Regions from separate parts of the Nocardioides sp. Leaf374 genome, predicted to be linked through region 1. Evidence: riboswitches for the same ligand, from Rfam matches in the RefSeq annotation. Region 1 holds a riboswitch; the other holds the start of a gene.
The links. Region 1 has a riboswitch for thiamine pyrophosphate ahead of LPA27_RS04010 (thiamine ABC transporter substrate-binding protein). Riboswitches for the same ligand answer to the same signal wherever they lie in the genome.
Positions count from the first base shown of each region.

Region 2: it holds a riboswitch for thiamine pyrophosphate, as region 1 does, so the genes downstream of both, thiS (sulfur carrier protein ThiS) here and LPA27_RS04010 (thiamine ABC transporter substrate-binding protein) in region 1, are expected to answer to the same signal.

Region 1 covers NZ_CAKASO010000005.1:95,801-104,960, reverse strand. The annotation lists gene LPA27_RS04025 (phosphatase PAP2 family protein) at 1-270, opposite strand, end outside; gene LPA27_RS04020 (ABC transporter ATP-binding protein) at 294-1,367, opposite strand; gene LPA27_RS04015 (ABC transporter permease) at 1,441-3,075, opposite strand; gene LPA27_RS04010 (thiamine ABC transporter substrate-binding protein) at 3,072-4,193, opposite strand; TPP riboswitch at 4,183-4,313, opposite strand; gene LPA27_RS04005 (alpha/beta hydrolase) at 4,418-5,338, shown strand; gene LPA27_RS04000 (GNAT family N-acetyltransferase) at 5,335-5,859, shown strand; gene LPA27_RS03995 (M1 family metallopeptidase) at 5,994-7,397, shown strand; gene LPA27_RS03990 (TetR family transcriptional regulator C-terminal domain-containing protein) at 7,391-8,194, opposite strand; gene LPA27_RS03985 (sucrase ferredoxin) at 8,946-9,160, opposite strand, start outside.
Region 2 covers NZ_CAKASO010000003.1:48,312-57,471, reverse strand. The annotation lists gene LPA27_RS02240 (hypothetical protein) at 1-344, opposite strand, end outside; gene LPA27_RS02235 (DoxX family protein) at 490-942, shown strand; gene LPA27_RS02230 (hypothetical protein) at 1,068-1,376, shown strand; gene LPA27_RS02225 (fumarate hydratase) at 1,446-3,146, opposite strand; TPP riboswitch at 3,243-3,352, shown strand; gene thiS (sulfur carrier protein ThiS) at 3,477-4,952, shown strand; gene LPA27_RS02215 (thiazole synthase) at 4,949-5,731, shown strand; gene LPA27_RS02210 (thiamine phosphate synthase) at 5,728-6,510, shown strand; gene thiC (phosphomethylpyrimidine synthase ThiC) at 6,682-8,415, shown strand; gene LPA27_RS02200 (ABC transporter ATP-binding protein) at 8,514-9,160, shown strand, end outside.

The sequences.
Region 1 (9,160 bases):
CAGGCGCTCCTTGTTCCAGTGCGAGCGCAGGCGCTCGCGCACGATCGCCGGCATCAGCGTCGGGCGGCCCTTGGAGTACCACAGCGTGCGTGGCAGCAGGTCGAGCAGCAGCGCGCCGAGCAGCAGCAGCGGCAGGCGCAGCCACGACGGGCCGAGGAAGCTGCCCTCGGGGTCGACGAGGCCCTGGTCGAGCACGGCGGCGGTGATGACGGCCCACAGGCCCATCCCGATCGCGGTGACCACGAGGAGGACGTAGGCGCGGCGATACACGCAGGTCAGTGTAAGGACTGTCCCTACGCTTCGCCCCCTCCGCGCGCCCCGGGGAGCACCGCGAGCCGCGTGGCGTCCACCACCACGCCCACCCGGTCGCCCGGCGCTACCCGGTGGTCGAGGCCCGCCACGGCGTCGACCTCGCCCACCCCGTCGACGTCGAGGACCAGCCGCAGCTGCTCCGGCGTGCCCCGCAGCGAGCGCACCGTCGCCGCCAGCGCGCCGACCTGCGCGCCCGTCTGTGCGCCCGGCTGTGCGCCCGTCTGCCCGGGCGTGGCCAGCTGCAGCGCGGAGCGGCGTACGGCGACCGCCGCGGCCCCGCCCGCGGCGACGGGCCGGCCGGCCGCCGCCAGCACCCGGTCGGCCGCGGGGCCGTGCAGGACGCGGGCGTAGCCCAGGAAGAGGGCGGTGGCCTCGTCGACGGGGTGGCGCCACACCTCGCCGATGTCGCCGTGCTGCACCAGGCGACCCGCCCGCATCACCGCGAGCCGGTCGGCCACGGTGAAGGCCTCCTCGTGGTCGTGGGTCACCATCAGCGCGGTCGTGCCGGCGCGGCGCAGGATGTCGCGCAGCTCCACGGCCAGCCGCTCGCGCAGCCCGGCGTCGAGGGCCGAGAGCGGCTCGTCGAGCAGCAGCAGCCGGGGCTCGACGGCCAGCGAGCGGGCCAGCGCCACCCGCTGGCGCTCGCCGCCCGACAGCGTGCCGGGCAGCCGGTCGGCGTAGCCGGTGAGCCCGACCAGCTCGAGCAGCTCCTCGACGCGGCGGGCCTGCTCGCGGGTCCCGGAGCGCGAGCGGCGGCGCAGGCGCAGGGCGTAGCCCACGTTGCGCCCGACGGTGAGGTGGCCGAAGAGCTGCCCGTCCTGGAACATCAGCGCGAAGCCCCGCCTGTGGGTCGGCACGCGGGCCAGGTCGTCGCCGTCCCACGCGATCCGGCCCGTCGCGGGCTCGAGGCCGGCCACCGCGCGCAGCAGCGTCGACTTGCCGCACCCCGAGGGGCCCAGCACGGCGAGCACCTGGCCGTCGGGGAGGTCGAGGTCGAGCCCGCTGACGGCCGGGCGGCCGTCGTAGGACACCGAGACGTCGCTCAGCGCGAGCATCGCGCTCCTCCTGTCGTCGGGCCGGTCACGGGGCCGGTCACGAGGCCGGTCACGGGGCCGGTCACAGGGCCGGTCACAGGGCCCCCAGCGACGGCACGCGCAGCCGCTCGACGGCCAGCATCACACCGGCGGTGGCCGCGGCCAGCACCACGGAGGCGGCCAGGGCCATGCCGTAGTTCATCGCCCCGGGGCTGCCGATGAGGCGGTAGATGACCACCGGCAGGGTCGGGGACTCCTCGCGCGCGAGGAAGGACGTGGCCCCGAACTCCCCCAGCGACACCGCGAAGGCGAAGCCGGCGGCGGCCAGCAGGGGGCGCCACACCACCGGCAGGTCGACGGTGAGCACGGTGCGCCAGGCCCCGGCGCCCAGCGAGGCGGCCGCCTGGCGCTGCCGGTCGTCGACGCCGCCGAGCACGGGGGCGATCGTGCGCACCACCAGCGGCAGCGCCACCAGCGCCTGGGCCACCGGCACCAGCAGCGGGGAGTCGCGCAGGTCGAGCGGCGGGGAGTCGAGGGTGATGAGGAAGCCGAAGCCGAGCGTCACCGCCGAGACGCCCAGGGGCAGCATGAAGAAGCCGTCGAGGGCCGCACGCACCCGCCGCTCGGCCCGCCCGCGGGAGCCCCGGGTGACCACGACGGCCACCAGCAGGCCCAGGGTCAGCGACATCCAGGTCGCGTCGACCGCGGTGCGCAGCGAGGTGAGCAGCGCGTCGGTCACCGGCACCAGCAGGGCGCCGCCCTCGCCGGGGGTGCGCAGGGCGCGGTAGTTGCCCAGGCTCCAGGCGTCGTCGACGCGCAGCGAGCCGCTCACCAGCACGGCCACGGGCGCGGCGACCACCACGAGCAGCAGCGCGGTGGCGCCCAGCTGGGGGAGGTCGCCGCGGCGGGGGCGGCGCGGGCGGGGCACGACGCGCGCCAGCGTCGGATCGGGCACCGCCCGCAGCCGCGCGGCCACCAGCAGCAGCGCGGTGACCGCCACGAGCTGGAGGATCGACAGGGCCGCGGCCGCCTGGAGGTCGAGCAGGTTGGTGGTGAGCAGGTAGATCTCGGTCTCCACCGAGGAGTAGCGCAGCCCGCCCAGGGTCAGCACGACGCCGAAGGCGGTGGCGCAGAAGAGGAAGACCACGCTGGCCGACGACACGATCGCCGGGCGCAGCGCCGGCAGCGTCACGGTGCGCAGCACCTGCAGCGGGCTCGCACCCAGCGCCGCGGCCGCCTCGCCCGGGCGCGGGTCGAGCGACTCCCACGCCGCGCCCACGCCGCGGATGACCACGGCGACGTTGAAGAAGACCAGGCCCGCCACGATCGCCACCGGGCTGCCGTCGAGGCCGAGGAAGGCCAGCGGGCCCGCCTCGCCCAGCAGCTGGCGGAAGGCGATGCCGACGACCACGGTCGGCAGCACGAAGGGCACGAGCAGAGCGGCGCGCACCACCCGGCGCAGCGGGAAGTCGAGGCGGTGCAGGGCGAAGGCGGCCGGCAGGCCCAGCAGCACCGACAGCGCCGTGGCCACCGTCGCCGACCAGACGGTGAACCACAGCACCCGGTGCACCCGCTCGCGGCCCAGCACCTCGAGCACGGCACCCGGGTCGAGCACGCCGTCGACGACGAAGCCGCGTGCCAGCATGCCGCTCACCGGCAGCACGAAGAAGACCGCCAGCACCGCCACCGGCAGCGCCGCGAGCGCCAGCAGGGTCAGCGCCCGCCTCACCGGGTGACGACGTCCGTCCACTCCTGCAGCCACGTGGCGCGCTCGGTGGCGATCTCGGCGGGGTCGACCTCGTAGGGGTCGGTGGGGCGCGCGGCGTGCCGCGCCCAGTCGGTCGGCAGCTCGGTGCCCTCGACGACCGGGAAGACGTACATCGACTCCGGCAGCGCGGCCTGCACCTCCGGCCCGGTCATGAAGCGCACCAGCGCCTCGGCCCCGGCCACGTTCTCCGCGCCCGCCAGGACCCCGACGTACTCGACCTGCTGGAAGCAGGTGTCGAGCAGCGCCCGGGTGGTCGACGAGCCGTCGTCGGCGAGGGTGAAGGCCGGGGAGGAGTCGTAGGAGACGACGACCGGGCGGTCGCCGGAGCCGCCGCCCTGGGTGAAGTCGGTCTGGTAGGCGTCCGACCAGCCGTCGACGAGCTTGGCGCCGTTGTCCATGAGGTCGGCCCAGTAGTCGGGCCAGTCCTCGCCGTACTCCGCGATCGTGGCCAGCAGGAAGGCCAGGCCCGGGGAGCTGGTCGTGGCCCCGGGCACCACGAGCAGGTCGCGGTAGGCGGGGTCGGTGAGGTCGTCGAGCGAGGCCGGCGGCTCGAGGTCGCGCTCGGCGAACCACGTCTCGTCGACGTTGACGCACACGTTGCCGTTGTCGACCGCGGTCAGCGCCCCGTCGTCGTCGCCGGGCACCGCGTAGTCGGAGACCCCGGCGGGGGTCTCGAAGGAGTAGGGGGCGAAGACGCCCTCCTCCAGGGCGCGGGAGGCGAAGGTGTTGTCCACGCCGAAGGCCACGTCGCCGGTCGGGGAGTCCTTGGTCAGGACCAGCTTGTTGGTCAGGCTGCCGGCGTCACCGGAGGCGCGGACCACGAGGTCGTAGCCCGACTGCCGCTCGAAGGCACGCTCGACCTTCGTGGGCAGGAAGAACGACTCGTGGGTGACCAGCACGACCTCGCTGCCGTCGCCGGTGGCCCCCTCGGTGCCGCCGGCGTCGGTGGAGGAGGGGCCCGCACCGCCCGCGTCACCGGCGGTCGGGTCGTCGTCGCCGGTGCCGACCAGTGAGCAGGCCGGGGTGAGGCCGAGGACCACCGCGGTGGTCAGGACGGTGAGTGCGCGCGCACGCCTCATGTGGACTCCCTTCGCCGGTGCTAACCGGAGCAGGTTCGGAGGGTCTGCGGTACGACGCGACTCGTCGTCCGCACTCTCAGCACGCCACCGGTGGCCGGTCGTGCTCCCCTGTCTTCTGCGGCCAGTGTAGGTCGCCGGCCGCTCCGGCACGGTCGGCCGCCGGGCCGTGGCCACCCGGCGCCCGCCCGGTGGGTGCGGCTGGCGGGGTCTGAGAGGCTTCCGGCGTGCCGAGCCTCCGCCACCAGCTCCTCGCGACCCTCATCCCCCGACTGCGCCGGGCCGGCGAGCTGAGCTCGCTGCCCGAGGAGCGCGAGCGCGTGCTCGAGGGGCAGGCACGCCGCGCGCCCGGGCTGGCGACGGGGCTGGTGCCCGGCTTCGCGCGGCGCTTCACCCTGGTCACCGACTCCTCCGCCGGCTTCGACGTGCACGTGCTCGCCCCACGCGGGGTCGAGCCCGAGCGGACCCTGGTGTGGATGCACGGCGGCGCCTACGTCGCCGGCATCGACCCCTTCCACGTGCGCTACGCCGCCGCGCTCGCCCGCCGGCTCGGGGTGCGGGTGGTGCTGCCCGACTACCCGCTGGCCCCGGGCAGCACCTGGGCCGACTCCCACGACCGGCTCGTCGACGTCGTCGCGCGCGCCTGCGCCCACGGCCCGGTGCTGCTGGGCGGCGACTCCGCCGGCGGCGGCATCGCGCTGGCCGTGGCCCAGAGCGTGCGCGACCGCGGTCTCGACCCGGCGGGGTCGCTGGAGCGGCTGCTGCTGCTCTCGCCCTGGGTCGACCTCACCACCTCCACGCCCGCGACGCGGTGGTTCGCGGCGCGCGACCCGTGGCTCTTCGAGTCCAAGCTGCACGCCTACGCCGCGTGGTGGGCCGGCTCCCCCGACGACCTGGCCCGCCCCGAGGTCTCCCCGGCGCTGGGCGACCTCGCCGGCCTGCCGCCGGCGCTCGTGCTCTGCGGCACGCGCGACCTGCTCGTCCCCGGCGTACGGCTGCTGGCGCGGCGGGCCGCCGAGGCCGGGTGGGACCTCACCTACGTCGAGGAGCCCGACCTCATCCACGTCTACCCGATCCTGCCGCTCATCCCCGAGGCACGTCGGGCCCGGCGCACCGTCGAGGCCTTCCTGCGGGGGTCGGCCCGGTGAGCGGCCCGGTGGGCCGTTCGGCGGGCGGTTCGGCGGGCGGCCCGGTGGTGTGGTCGAGCGACTTCGCGGGGCTCGCGCCCGCGGTCGCCTACGCCGTGTGGCGGCTGCGGCAGGAGGTCTTCGTGGTCGAGCAGGCCTGCCCCTACCCCGACCTCGACGGCCGTGACACCGAGCCCGGCACCCGCCACGTCGTGCTCCCCGACCCCGAGCGACCCGACGAGGTGCCGGTGCTGGGCTACGCCCGGGTGCTCGACGACGGCGACACGTGGCGTATCGGCCGGGTCGTGCTGCATCCCGCGGGGCGCGGGCGAGGGCTCAGCGGTGCGCTGATGGAGGCGTGCGTGGCGCTGTGCGACGGGGTCGGGACCGGGGCCGAGACCGGGAGCGCGGTGCGCCGTGACGTCGTGCTCGACGCCCAGGCGCCGCTGGCGGGCTGGTACGCCGGCTTCGGCTTCGCCGTCGACGGGCCGGAGTTCCTGGAGGACGGCATCCCCCACGTACCGATGCGGCGGCGCGGCTGAGAGGTCCCGGCGTGGCCTGCGGGGGTGGTGGGGGCCGCGGAGGTTTCGAGACGGTCGCTGGCGCTCCCTCCTCGACCACCGGGGGCGGGGCGGGGCGGTCGCCGGCGGGGTCGGGCGGGCGTAGGGTCCGAGACGTGCTGCGACGACTCGGACTCTCCCTGGCCACCCTCGCCCTCGCCTCGACCGGGGTGGTGGCGCTCGCGCCCCCGGCGGCGTACGCGGCCCAGGCCGGCAGCGAGGCCGGTGCGGGCGGCGACACGCTCTTCCCGCGGCAGGGCGACGCGCGCTACCAGGTCCGGTCCTACGACGTGTCGCTCGACTACACGCCCGTGACCAACCGGCTCACCGCCACGACGCGGATCGTCGCCGTCGCGGCGCGCGACCTGGGCCGCTTCGACCTCGACCTCGAGGGTCTCGACGTGTCACGCGTGCTGGTCGACGGCGAGCAGGCCGCCTTCTCGCGCGACGGCCACGAGCTCACGGTGCGCCCCGACGGCGGGCTCGACCGGGGGCGCTTCACGGTGCGCGTCGACTACGCCGGGGAGCCGCAGGAGCACATCGACCCCGACGGGTCCACCGAGGGCTGGGTCCGCACGGCCGACGGCGCCACCGCCCTGGGCGAGCCGGTCGGCACGATGACCTGGATCCCCTCCAACAACACCCCCGGCGACAAGGCGCGCTACACCTTCCGCCTCACCGTGCCCACCGGCTACGAGGCCACCGCCAACGGCGTGCTCGTCTCCCGGCGCGACGAGGGCCTCACCACCACGTGGACCTGGCGGGCCGACGACCCGATGGCGACCTACCTGGCCATGGTCTCGATCGGGCAGTTCGACGTCTTCGAGTCGCAGACCGAGTCGGTCGACGGCCGCACGATCCCGATCTGGTCCTTCACCGACGTGACCGGCGGCGACGCCGCTGCGGCGCGGCGGCTGCTGCCGAAGGTGATCGCCTTCCAGGAGAGGCTCTTCGGCCCCTACCCCTTCGACGCCGCCGGGCTGGTCGTCGACGACGCCGACGTGGGCTACGCGCTGGAGACCCAGACCCGTCCGTTCTACCCCTCGGTCGGGGCCGCCGACGGCGCGCTCGTCCACGAGACCGCGCACCAGTGGTTCGGCGACTCCGTGACCCTGGTCGACTGGCACGACATCTGGCTGGCCGAGGGCTTCGCGACCTACGCCGAGTGGCTCTGGGACGCCCGCCACGGCGGTGACACCGCTCAGGAGCACTTCGACGACCTGTACGCCACCCCGGCCTCGGGTGCCCTGTGGCGCCCGGCGCCCACCGAGTTCACCGACGCCGCCGACCTCTTCGGCAGCCCGGTCTACAACCGCGGGGCGATGACGCTGCACGCGCTGCGCAAGGAGGTCGGCGGCGACGACTTCTTCCGAATCGTGCGGCTGTGGGCGCAGCGCAACGAGGACGGCAGCGTGCGCACCGCGCAGCTCGTGCGGCTCGCGGAGCGGGTCTCCGGTCGCGAGCTGTCGCCGCTCTTCCGCACCTGGCTGGAGAAGGCGGGCAAGCCGGCCGGTTACTGACCGCTGGGCTCGGAGTCGCTGGGTCCGGAGTCGCTGGGCTCGGGGTCGCTGGGCTCGGGGTCGCTGAGCCCGGGGTCGCTGGGTCCGGGGTCGCTGGGTCCGGGGTCGCTGGGTCCGGGGCCGCTGGGTCCGGGGCCGCTGGGTCCGGGGTCGCTGGGTCCGGGGTCGTGGGACTGTTGGTCGGTGGGCCCGGGCCCGGGGTAGCCGGCCTGGCCGGGGGCCGCGGGTCGGCGTGGCTCGCGGACCGGCCCGTGCTGGCGCAGGAGCGCGATGGTGGCCCAGCCGAGGGCGTCGATCGCCCGCTGCGGCGACCACGGTTCCTGCCGGTCGCAGAGCGCGACCCGGAGCCCGTCGACCAGACCCTGGAGCACGTCGAGGGCGACCTCGTCGTCGAGGCCGGTCAGGTGTCGGATCCAGTGGCGCTCCTGGGTCCGGGCCTGCGCGACCGCCGCGGCGAGGGCGTCGTCGGCCCGGGCGAGCTCGCAGAGGGCCAGCCACACCCTGACCGCGCGGTGGCCCTCCTCACCAAGGGGCAGCAGCGTCGCGAGGGGACCGTCGCCCCGGCCCCTGCCGCCGAGGTCGCTGGTCGCTCGCACACCGGCCCAGGCCCGGACGCACATCAGCTGCATCAGCCGCTCCCGTCCGCCGAGGTGGTGCAGCACGGTGCTCGGGCTGAGGTCGGCCTCGGCCGCGATCCGGCGCAGCGACAGGGCCTCCACCCCGTCACGCGTCACCAGCCGCGACACGGCGGCCGCGAGCTCCTCGACGCGGTAGGTGGTGTCGAGGATCCGGGGCACGACGTCATCCCAACACGGTCTGACGCAGCGCGTCGCCGGCTCTCCACAGGCCCCGGTCGCCACCGGCCGCCTCTCCACAGACCGGTTCACCGCCGGCTGCCCCTCGCGGCCGCCGGTCGCTCGTCGGCAGTCCGCGGTGAGCGTCCGCGGGTTGAACGAACGTTCGATCAACCCGCGAGCAACTCCCCCGCGAAGCCGGAGCGACAAGCGGCACCGACCAGCAGCGAGCCCAAGGGCGGAGCGCTCCGGTCATGCCGAGACGTTGAACGAACGTTCGATCAACCCACGAGCGACTCCCCCGAAGCCGGAGCGACCGGCCGCACCGACCAGCAGCGAGCCCAAGGGCGGAGCGCTCCGGTCCTGCCGAGACGTTGAACGAACATTCGATCAACCCACGAGCGACTCCTCCGAAGCCGGAGCGACCAGGCACGCTCGGTCGGCAGCAGGCGCGGGCCGGGCGGGCCTGCGGCGGTGGGAGCGCGGCGGTGGGAGCGCGTCGGTGAGGATCCGCGGACGGAGCGAACGACCCACCACCACTGAAGCCGGCCCCGGCGAGCCGGGCCGACGGACGCGCCAGTCAGCGACGGACGCGAGCCGAGCGCGAGGACCCCGCGGTCATGACCGGGATGGGACGAGCGTTCGACCACGCCCAGGGCACGTCTCAGGGAGCGACTCGTGAGCTCCGGTCACCCGTCGCCGATGCCTGCCGCGGGGCCGAGCACGGTGACTGCTCCGCGCGCGAGGCATCGACTCAGCGGGTCTCTCCCCCGCGGTCGAGCTGCACGTGGTCGGCGTGCCAGCTCGTCGCCGGCTTGGCCCGGGTGTCGCCGCAGGACCCGAGGCGGGGCGCCACCGTGGACGACAGGTGGACGGTCGCCACGAACGCACCCGCGGGGTCGACGACCCGCAGCACGGCCTGCTGTCCCTCTGCCTGTCCCTCTGCCTGTCCCTCTGCCTCTCCCTCTG
Region 2 (9,160 bases), on a different contig from region 1:
ACGGTGCCGTCGCGCATCCAGGCGACCAGCGCCTCCTCGACCTCGACCACGGCGCAGCGCTCGACCCGGGGGTCGGCCAGCACCTCGTGCATCGTGTAGCCCAGGCCCAGACCACCGACGACGACGTCTCGGGGGTCGTCGCACAGCTCCAGCGCGGCACGGGCCAGCGCCCGCTCGGTGTGCACCTCCACGGTGTCCATGACGAAGACGCCGTTGGCGCGCAGCTCCAGCGCCCGCGAGCCGTCGTCGCCGCGGCGCTCGCGCAGCACCAGCTCGCCGCGCGCGCTCTCGGCGCGGGCGACCTCGACGTGGTGGACCTCGACGGGACCGGCTCCGGGCTGCACCCCGTCATCCTCGCCCATCGCGGGACGCGACGTCACCCGGGCGTCACACGGCCGTCACGCGGGGCTCAGGTCGCTCTCAGCCGGGCTCCCTACGGTGGTGGAGACGTCAACTACCGACCCCGTCGCACCCCCTGGAGGAACCCCCGTGTCGACCGTTCTCGGGAACCGTCTGCCCCCCGCCGCGCAGGACGTCGTGCTCCTGCTCGCCCGCCTGCTGCTCGGCGCCGTGCTCCTCGCCCACGGCTGGCAGAAGCTCGTCGACCAGGGCGTGGGCGCCACGGCCGACGGCTTCGCCCAGCTGGGCATCCCCGCCCCCACGGCCGCGGCCGTCTTCGCGGTCGTGGCCGAGCTCGGCGGCGGCGTCCTGCTCGTGCTCGGGCTGCTCACGCCGGTCGCCGGCCTGCTGGTGGCGGCCACGATGGCCGGCGCGTGGTGGTTCGTGCACCGCGGCAGCGGTCTCTTCGCCGCCGAGGGCGGCTGGGAGCTCGTGGCCGCGCTGGGGCTCGGCGCGCTCGTGCTCGGCGTCGTGCCGGGGCGACTCGCCCTCGACCACGTGCTCGCCGGCCGGGGAGCGCGCCGCGAGCCCGTCGCGGCCTGACCGGCCCACCCGGCCCGCCCACCCTTTGGGACCGGATCGGCCCCGGGACCCCCGGTGGGCTCGGGGCCGGGCCGGCGGCGCAGTACGTTCGAGACGGTCGGACCCGCCGACCGCGAGGAGGACCGATGAGCGACCACGAGGCCGGCACCGGCCAGGGATCCCAGCACGCGACGCCGAAGCCCGACGCCGCCGGCTCGAAGCTCTACACCGAGCACGACCCGGAGCGCGCCGCGGAGAAGGACAACGCCCACGAGCGCCCCGGTCCCGGCGACCAGGACGGCCAGCTCTCCGAGGTCGGCAACCTCGAGGACGCGGGCGACCCGATCATGCCCGACCAGGCCGTCGCCGGCGCCCCCGACGCCGAGAGCGGATCCGTCGACGAGGGTCCTGCGGGGCCCAACGCAAACCCCAACGCCGGCGCCCGACGTACCTGACCGGACCCCGCGACGCACGACGCCCCCGGACCGGACCGGTGCGGGGGCGTCGTGCGTCGCGGGGTCGGGCTACTCCTGCGAGCGCACCCGCAGGCCGGCGCCCAGGGCGCTCAGCGGCACGGTGACGGCGCCGGAGGGGTCGGTGAAGAAGTCGTTGCCCTTGTCATCGACGACGATGAAGGCCGGGAAGTCCTCGACCTCGATCTTCCACACCGCCTCCATGCCGAGCTCGGCGTACTCCAGCACCTCCACCGAGGTGATGCAGTCCTGGGCCAGCCGGGCGGCGGGTCCGCCGATGGAGCCGAGGTAGAAGCCGCCGTGGGCCTCGCACGACTCGGTGACCTGCTTCGAGCGGTTGCCCTTGGCCAGCATCACCTTCGAGCCGCCGGCGGCCTGGAAGGACCGCACGTAGGAGTCCATCCGCCCGGCGGTGGTGGGGCCGAAGGAGCCGGACGCCATGCCGTCGGGGGTCTTGGCGGGGCCGGCGTAGTAGACCGGGTGGTCCTGGAGGTACTGCGGCATCTCCTCGCCGGCGTCGAGGCGCTCCTGGATCTTGGCGTGCGCGATGTCGCGGGCGACCACCAGCGGGCCGGTGAGCGAGAGGCGGGTCTTGACCGGGTGGCGGGTGAGCTCGGCGAGGATCTCGTCCATCGGGCGGGTCAGGTCGATGCGCACGACGTCGCCGGCGCCGACGAGGTCCTGCACCTCCGGCTCGGGGAGGTACTGCGCGGGGTCGGTCTCCAGCTGCTCGAGGAAGACGCCCTCGGCGGTGATCTTGCCCAGCGCCTGGCGGTCGGCCGAGCAGGAGACGGCGATCGCGACCGGGCACGAGGCGCCGTGGCGCGGCAGGCGCACGACCCGCACGTCGTGGCAGAAGTACTTGCCGCCGAACTGCGCGCCGATCCCGAAGGACTGGGTCAGCTCGAAGACCTGCTCCTCCAGCTCGAGGTCGCGGAAGCCGTGGGCGCTCATCGAGCCCTCGGTGGGCAGGTTGTCGAGGTAGTGCGCCGAGGCGTACTTGGCGGTCTTGAGCGCGAACTCCGCGCTCGTGCCGCCGATGACCACGGCGAGGTGGTACGGCGGGCACGCGGCGGTGCCGAGGGAGCGGATCTTCTCGTCGAGGAACTCCAGCATCCGCTTCGGGTTGAGGATCGCCTTGGTCTCCTGGAAGAGGAACGACTTGTTGGCCGACCCACCGCCCTTGGCCATGAAGAGGAACTTGTACTCCGGCGATCCGTCGGCGGCGGGCGTGGAGTAGAGCTCGATCTGGGCCGGCAGGTTGCTGCCGGTGTTCTTCTCCTCGTAGGTGGTCAGCGGGGCCAGCTGGGAGTAGCGCAGGTTGAGCCGGGTGTAGGCGTCGAAGACGCCCCGGCTGATGGCCTCGCCGTCGTCGGCGCCGGTGAGCACGCCCTCGGACTTCTTGCCCATGACGATGGCGGTGCCGGTGTCCTGGCACATCGGCAGGACGCCGCCGGCGGAGATGTTGACGTTCTTGAGCAGGTCGAGCGCCACGAAGCGGTCGTTGCCGGAGGCCTCGGGGTCGTCGATGATCTTCCGCAGCTGGGCCAGGTGGGCCGGGCGCAGGTAGTGGCTGATGTCGTGCATCGCCTCGGCGGTCAGCCGCCGGATCGCCTCCGGCTCGACCTGGAGGAAGGTGCGCCCGCCGGCCTCGAAGGTGGAGACCCCCTCGTCGGTCACCAACCGGTAGGGCGTGTCGTCCTTGCCGGTGGGGAGGAGGTCGGAGTACCGGAAGTCGGGTTCGCTGGCCACGGGCCGCAAGGCTACGCCTGGGCGCGCCCCCGTGGGGCAGGACCCCGCTCCGCGGTCGACCCCTGGAAGGCGCCCGGAGCGGCTGCTACGGTCGACGGCGTCCACCACGGGAGCTCGCGGCAGCGAGCTGAGAGGGAGCTGAGCCGCTCCGACCGTCGAACCTGATCCGGGTCATGCCGGCGAAGGAAGCGAGGAGCAGCCGTGCTGTCGTCACGTCCCACCACCCGTCGTCCGAGCCCGCCGTCGAGCGCTCCGTCGAGCGCTCCGTCGAGTCCCCCGACAAGGGGGTGCGCCGGGGCTCCGCCCCGCTCGGCCCGGAGGGGCTGACCCGTGCGCGTGCGGGTGCTCGGCGCGGGGGTCGTCGGCCTGGCCTGCGCCGACGAGCTGGTGCGGCGCGGCCACGAGGTCGAGGTCGTCGACCCGGACCCCGGTGGCGGTGCGTCCTACGCCGCCGCGGGGATGCTCGCGCCCACCGCCGAGGTGTGGCACGGCGAGGAGGCGCTGCTCGACCTGGGCCTGCGCAGCCTCGCGCTGTGGCCGGCCGCCGCCCGCCGCTGGGGCGTCGCGCTGCGCACGGGCGGCACGCTCCTCGTCGGTCGTGACGACGCCGACCTCCAGCTGGTCGAGCGCCAGGCCGCGCTGCTGGCCCGCCTGGGCCGGCCCGTCGACGTCGTGGGCGGACGGGCCGCCCGCAGCCTCGAGCCGCGCCTCGGCGCCGGCGTCGCCGGAGCCGCCCTGCTGCCCGACGAGGGCAGCGTCGCCCCGCGCGAGGTCGTGGCCGCCCTGCTCGACCGGCACCGCGCCCGGCTCCTCCCGGCCCCGTCGGCGGCCCCGGTCGACCGCACGGTGGTCGCGACCGGGACCGCCGCGACCGGACTGGTGCGCGGCGTGCGCGGGGAGATCCTGCGGCTGCGCAGCGACGACCCGCCCGAGCGCACGGTGCGCGGGTGGGTCCACGGCGAGCCCGTCTACGTCGTGCCCCGCGCCGACGGCGAGGTGGTCGTCGGCGCGACCAGCGAGGAGCACGACGCGCCCCCGGTGGTCACCGCCGGCGGGGTGCGCCGCCTGCTCGAGGCCGCCTGCCGGCTGCTGCCCGGGCTCGACCGCGCCGAGCTGCTCGAGGCGACCGCCCGCGACCGTCCGGCCACGGCCGACAACCTGCCGCTCGTGGGGCCGGCCGGGCCGCGCTGGTCCGCGGGTCGGGCCGACGGCGGCCACGACGCGGGCACCGGCGGACACGAGACGCAGGGAGCCCGCGACACGGGCACCGACGGCGACACGGGCACCGACGGCGACACGGGCACCGACGGCGACACCGTGCTGGCCGTCGGTCTCTTCCGCCACGGCGTGCTGCTCGCCCCGCTCGTGGCCGCGCTGGTGGCCGATCACCTCGACCACGGCCACGTCGAGCCCGCCCTCGACCCGCGCCGCCCTCGACCCGCGCCGCCTCGACCCGCGCCGCCTCGACCCGCGCCGCCTCGACCCGCGCCGCCTCGATCGGCGCCGCCTCGATCCGCCGCCCGCGCCACCGCACCGCCACCCGACCGCCCCGGCACACCCCCACCCGACCGCCCCAGCACACCTCCACCCGGACGGAGACCGCCCATGACCCACGTCGTGCTCAACGGCGAGGCGCGCAGCCTCGACGACACCACCACGCTGGCCGAGCTGCTGGCCCCCACCGGCGCCGGGCGCGGCTGCGCGGTCGCCCTCAACGGCGTCGTCGTGCCCCGTGCGCAGCTGGCGGACCGGCGCCTCGCCGACGGCGACGTGGTCGAGGTCGTGACGGCGGTGCAGGGCGGATGAGCGCCGACGACGACCTCGTGGTCGGTGGCGTCGCGCTCGCCTCCCGGCTCCTGCTCGGCACCGGCGGTCTGCCCTCGGTGGCGTTGCTGCCCGCCGTGCTGGCGGCCGCCCGCCCCGGCCTGGTCACGGTGAGCATGCGGCGCACCGGCGCCCGGGGCCCCGGCGGGGTGCTTGACGTGCTCGACCGCGCCGGCGTGCGGGTGCTGCCCAACACCGCCGGCTGCACCACCGCCCGCGAGGCCGTGCTCACCGCGGAGCTGGCCCGCGAGGCGCTCGGCACCGACTGGGTCAAGCTCGAGGTCGTCGGCGACGAGGCCACGCTGATGCCCGACCCCGTCGAGCTGCTCGAGGCCGCCGGGACGCTGGTGCGCTCCGGCTTCACCGTGCTGCCCTACACCACCGACGACGCCGTCGTGGCGCGCCGGCTGGCCGACCTCGGCTGCGCCGCGGTGATGCCGCTGGGCTCGCCCATCGGCTCGGGGCTGGGCGTGCTCAACCCTCGTGCCATCGAGGCCCTGGTCGCCGCCGTCGACGTGCCGGTCGTGCTCGACGCGGGCGTCGGCACCGCCAGCGACGCCGCGCTCGCGCTCGAGCTGGGCTGCGACGCCGTCCTCGCCGCGACCGCCGTGACCCGCGCCGAGGACCCCGTGCGCATGGCGCGCGCCCTGCGGCTGGCCGTCGAGGCCGGTCACGCCGCGCGGCACGCCGGGCGGGTGCCCCGCCGGCGCAGGGCCCGGGCCTCCAGCCCCGTCGACGGCCGGATCGGGGCAGGGGCGTGAGCGCCCGGCCGACCCGCCCCTCGCCGTGGCCCGGACCCGGCGGACTGCCGCGCCTGCTGCTGCTCACCGACCGCTCTCAGCTGAGCCTGGGCCGGAGCCTGGTGGGCACCGTCGCGGAGTGCGTGGAGGCCGGCCTGCGCGCGGTGGTCGTGCGCGAGCCCGACCTGCACCCGCGTGCGCGCCACGCGCTCCTGGCCGCCCTCGCCCGGCTGCCCGGCCTGGTGGTGATCTCCTCGCGGCTGCCCGACCCCGCCGCCCACGGCGTGCACCTGGCCGCCCACCAGCGACCCGACCGCTGGGCGGCGTCGGCGGCCGGCCCGGTGGTGGGCCGCTCCTGCCACGCGGTGGGGGAGGTCCGCGCGGCGGCGGCCGAGGGCGCGGCGTACGTCGTGCTGTCGCCCTTCGGCGTCTCGCCGAGCAAGCCCGGCCACCTCCCGCCGCTGCCGCGGACCGCGTACGCCGAGGCAGCGGACGCCGGCGTGCCGGTGCTCGCCCTCGGCGGGATCGGCCGCGACGACGTGGCCGCCGCACTCGCCGCCGGCGCCCACGGGGTGGCCGTGATGGGGGGCGTCATGCGCGCCCGCGACCCCGCCGCCGAGGTGGCCGCCCTGCTGGCCCGGCTGCCCCCGCCCGCCTCCCGGCCGCCCGCCTCCCAGCCGCCCGCCTCCCAGCCACCCGGGGGCCCACCTCCCGCCCCCGGCCGCCCACGTCCCACCCGCCCGAGCGCGAGCTGTGACGCCCCGTCAGCCGCTCTGCCGGCCCGCCGGCCCCCCTGCTGACCCGTCACGACGGAGCGGTGGACGAGCGGACCGTGCGTGGCAGCGCGCGGCCCCCGACCCGACCCCGACCCGACCCCGACCCCGACCCGGCCCAGCCCTGACCAGCCCTGACCTGACCAGCCCTGACCTGACCTGACCCGACCTGACCAGACCTGACCCGAGGAGCCCACCATGACCACCCACCCCGCCCACACCCGTGTGCTGACCGAGGCCGGCACGCCGGTGACCCGCGTGGCGCTGACCAACGGCGAGACCTTCGACCGCTACTGCACGGCCGGGCCCGGCTGCGACCCCGAGGTCGGCCTCCCGCGGCTGCGCGCCGAGTGGATCGCGGCGCGCGGCGACACCGAGACCTACGCCGGGCGCACCCCGCAGCTGCTCGACGACGGACGGGGCGCGGTGCGGCGCGGCGCGGCCACCGACGCGTGGCGCGGCCCGCAGGCGCAGCCCCGCCGCGCCGTGCCCGGGGCACGGGTGACGCAGCTGCACTACGCGCGCCGGGGCGAGGTGACCCGGGAGATGGAGTACGTCGCGGCGCGCGAGGGCTGCGACGTCGAGCTGGTGCGCAGCGAGGTCGCCGCGGGCCGCGCGATCATCCCGCTCAACGTCAACCACCCCGAGGCCGAGCCGATGGTCATCGGGCGCCGCTTCCTGGTGAAGGTCAACGCCAACATCGGCAACTCCGCGGTCACCAGCTCGATCGCCGAGGAGGTCGAGAAGCTCACCTGGGCCACCACCTGGGGCGCCGACACGGTGATGGACCTCTCGACCGGTGACGACATCCACACCACGCGGGAGTGGATCGTGCGCAGCTCGCCGGTGCCGATCGGCACCGTGCCGATCTACCAGGCGCTGGAGAAGGTCGGCGGCGAGGCCGACCGGCTGACCTGGGAGGTCTACCGCGACACCGTCGTCGAGCAGTGCGAGCAGGGCGTCGACTACATGACCGTGCACGCCGGGGTGCTGCTGCGCCACGTGCCGCTCACCGCGCGCCGCGTCACCGGCATCGTCAGCCGCGGCGGCTCCATCATGGCCGGCTGGTGCCTGGCCCACCACGAGGAGAACTTCCTCTTCACCCGCTTCGAGGAGCTCTGCGAGATCCTCGCCGCCTACGACGTGAGCATCAGCCTTGGCGACGGCCTGCGCCCCGGGTCGGTCGCCGACGCCAACGACGAGGCCCAGCTGGCCGAGCTGCGCACGCTGGCCGAGCTCACCACCCGCGCCTGGGAGCACGACGTGCAGGTGATGGTGGAGGGGCCCGGCCACGTGCCGCTGCACCTGGTGGAGGAGAACGTGCGCCTGCAGCAGGAGTGGTGCCACGGCGCGCCCTTCTACACCCTCGGCCCCCTCGCCACCGACGTCGCGCCCGGCTACGACCACATCACCAGCGCCATCGGCGCCGCGGCCATCGCCATGCACGGCACCGCCATGCTCTGCTACGTCACGCCCAAGGAGCACCTCGGCCTGCCCGACCGCGACGACGTGAAGACCGGCGTCATCACCTACAAGCTCGCCGCCCACGCCGCCGACGTCGCCAAGGGCCACCCCGGCGCGCGCGACTGGGACGACGCGCTGTCGCGGGCGCGCTTCGAGTTCCGCTGGCACGACCAGTTCGCGCTCTCCCTCGACCCCCGCACCGCGCAGGCCTTCCACGACGAGACCCTGCCGGCGGAGAACGCCAAGACCGCCCACTTCTGCTCGATGTGCGGGCCGAAGTTCTGCTCCATGCGGATCAGCCAGGACGTGCGCGACCGCTTCGGCACCCCCGACGCCCAGGCCGACCCCGACCTCGACCCGGCCGCCGGCATGGCGCGGATGTCGGCGCAGTTCGTCGAGCTCGGCGGCACGGTCTACGTCGAGCCCGGGGCGGGCCCGACCGGGGAGGGCCGCGTCCACGACGTGTGACCTGCCTCGCGCAACCGCTTGCGCTGCCCTAGGGTGACCCGAGTCACTTCACAACGGATCGTCCGGCACGTACCTGCCGGTGAAGGGAGCTGGTCATCATGGCCTCAGTGACGTTCGAGAAGGCACAGCGCTGGTACCCCGGGGCGGACAAGCCCGCGGTGCCCGGCATCGACCTGGAGGTGCGCGACGGGGAGTTCATGGTCCTCGTCGGCCCGTCGGGGTGCGGCAAGTCCACCACCCTCCGCATGCTCGCCGGGCTGGAGGAGGTCAACTCCGGCACCATCCGCATCGGCGACCGCGACATCACCACGATGCCGCCCAAGGACCGCGACATCGCGATGGTGTTCCAGAACTACGCGCTCTACCCCCACATGACCGTGGCCGAGAACATGGGCTTCGCGCTCAAGATGGCCAAGGTCCCCACCGCCGAGCGCGACAAGCGCGTCAAGGAGGCCGCCGCCATCCTCGGCCTCGAGGAGTACCTCGAGCGCAAGCCCAAGGCGCTCTCCGGCGGTCAGCGCCAGCGCGTGGCCATGGGTCGTGCGATCGTGCGCCAGCCGCAGGTCTTCTGCATGGACGAGCCGCTGTCGAACCTCGACGCCAAGATGCGCGTGCAGACCCGCACCGACATCGCCCGGCTGCAGGCCGACCTCGGCGTCACGACCGTCTACGTCACCCACGACCAGGTCGAGGCCATGACCATGGGCGACCGCGTCGCGGTGATGAAGGACGGCTACATCCAGCA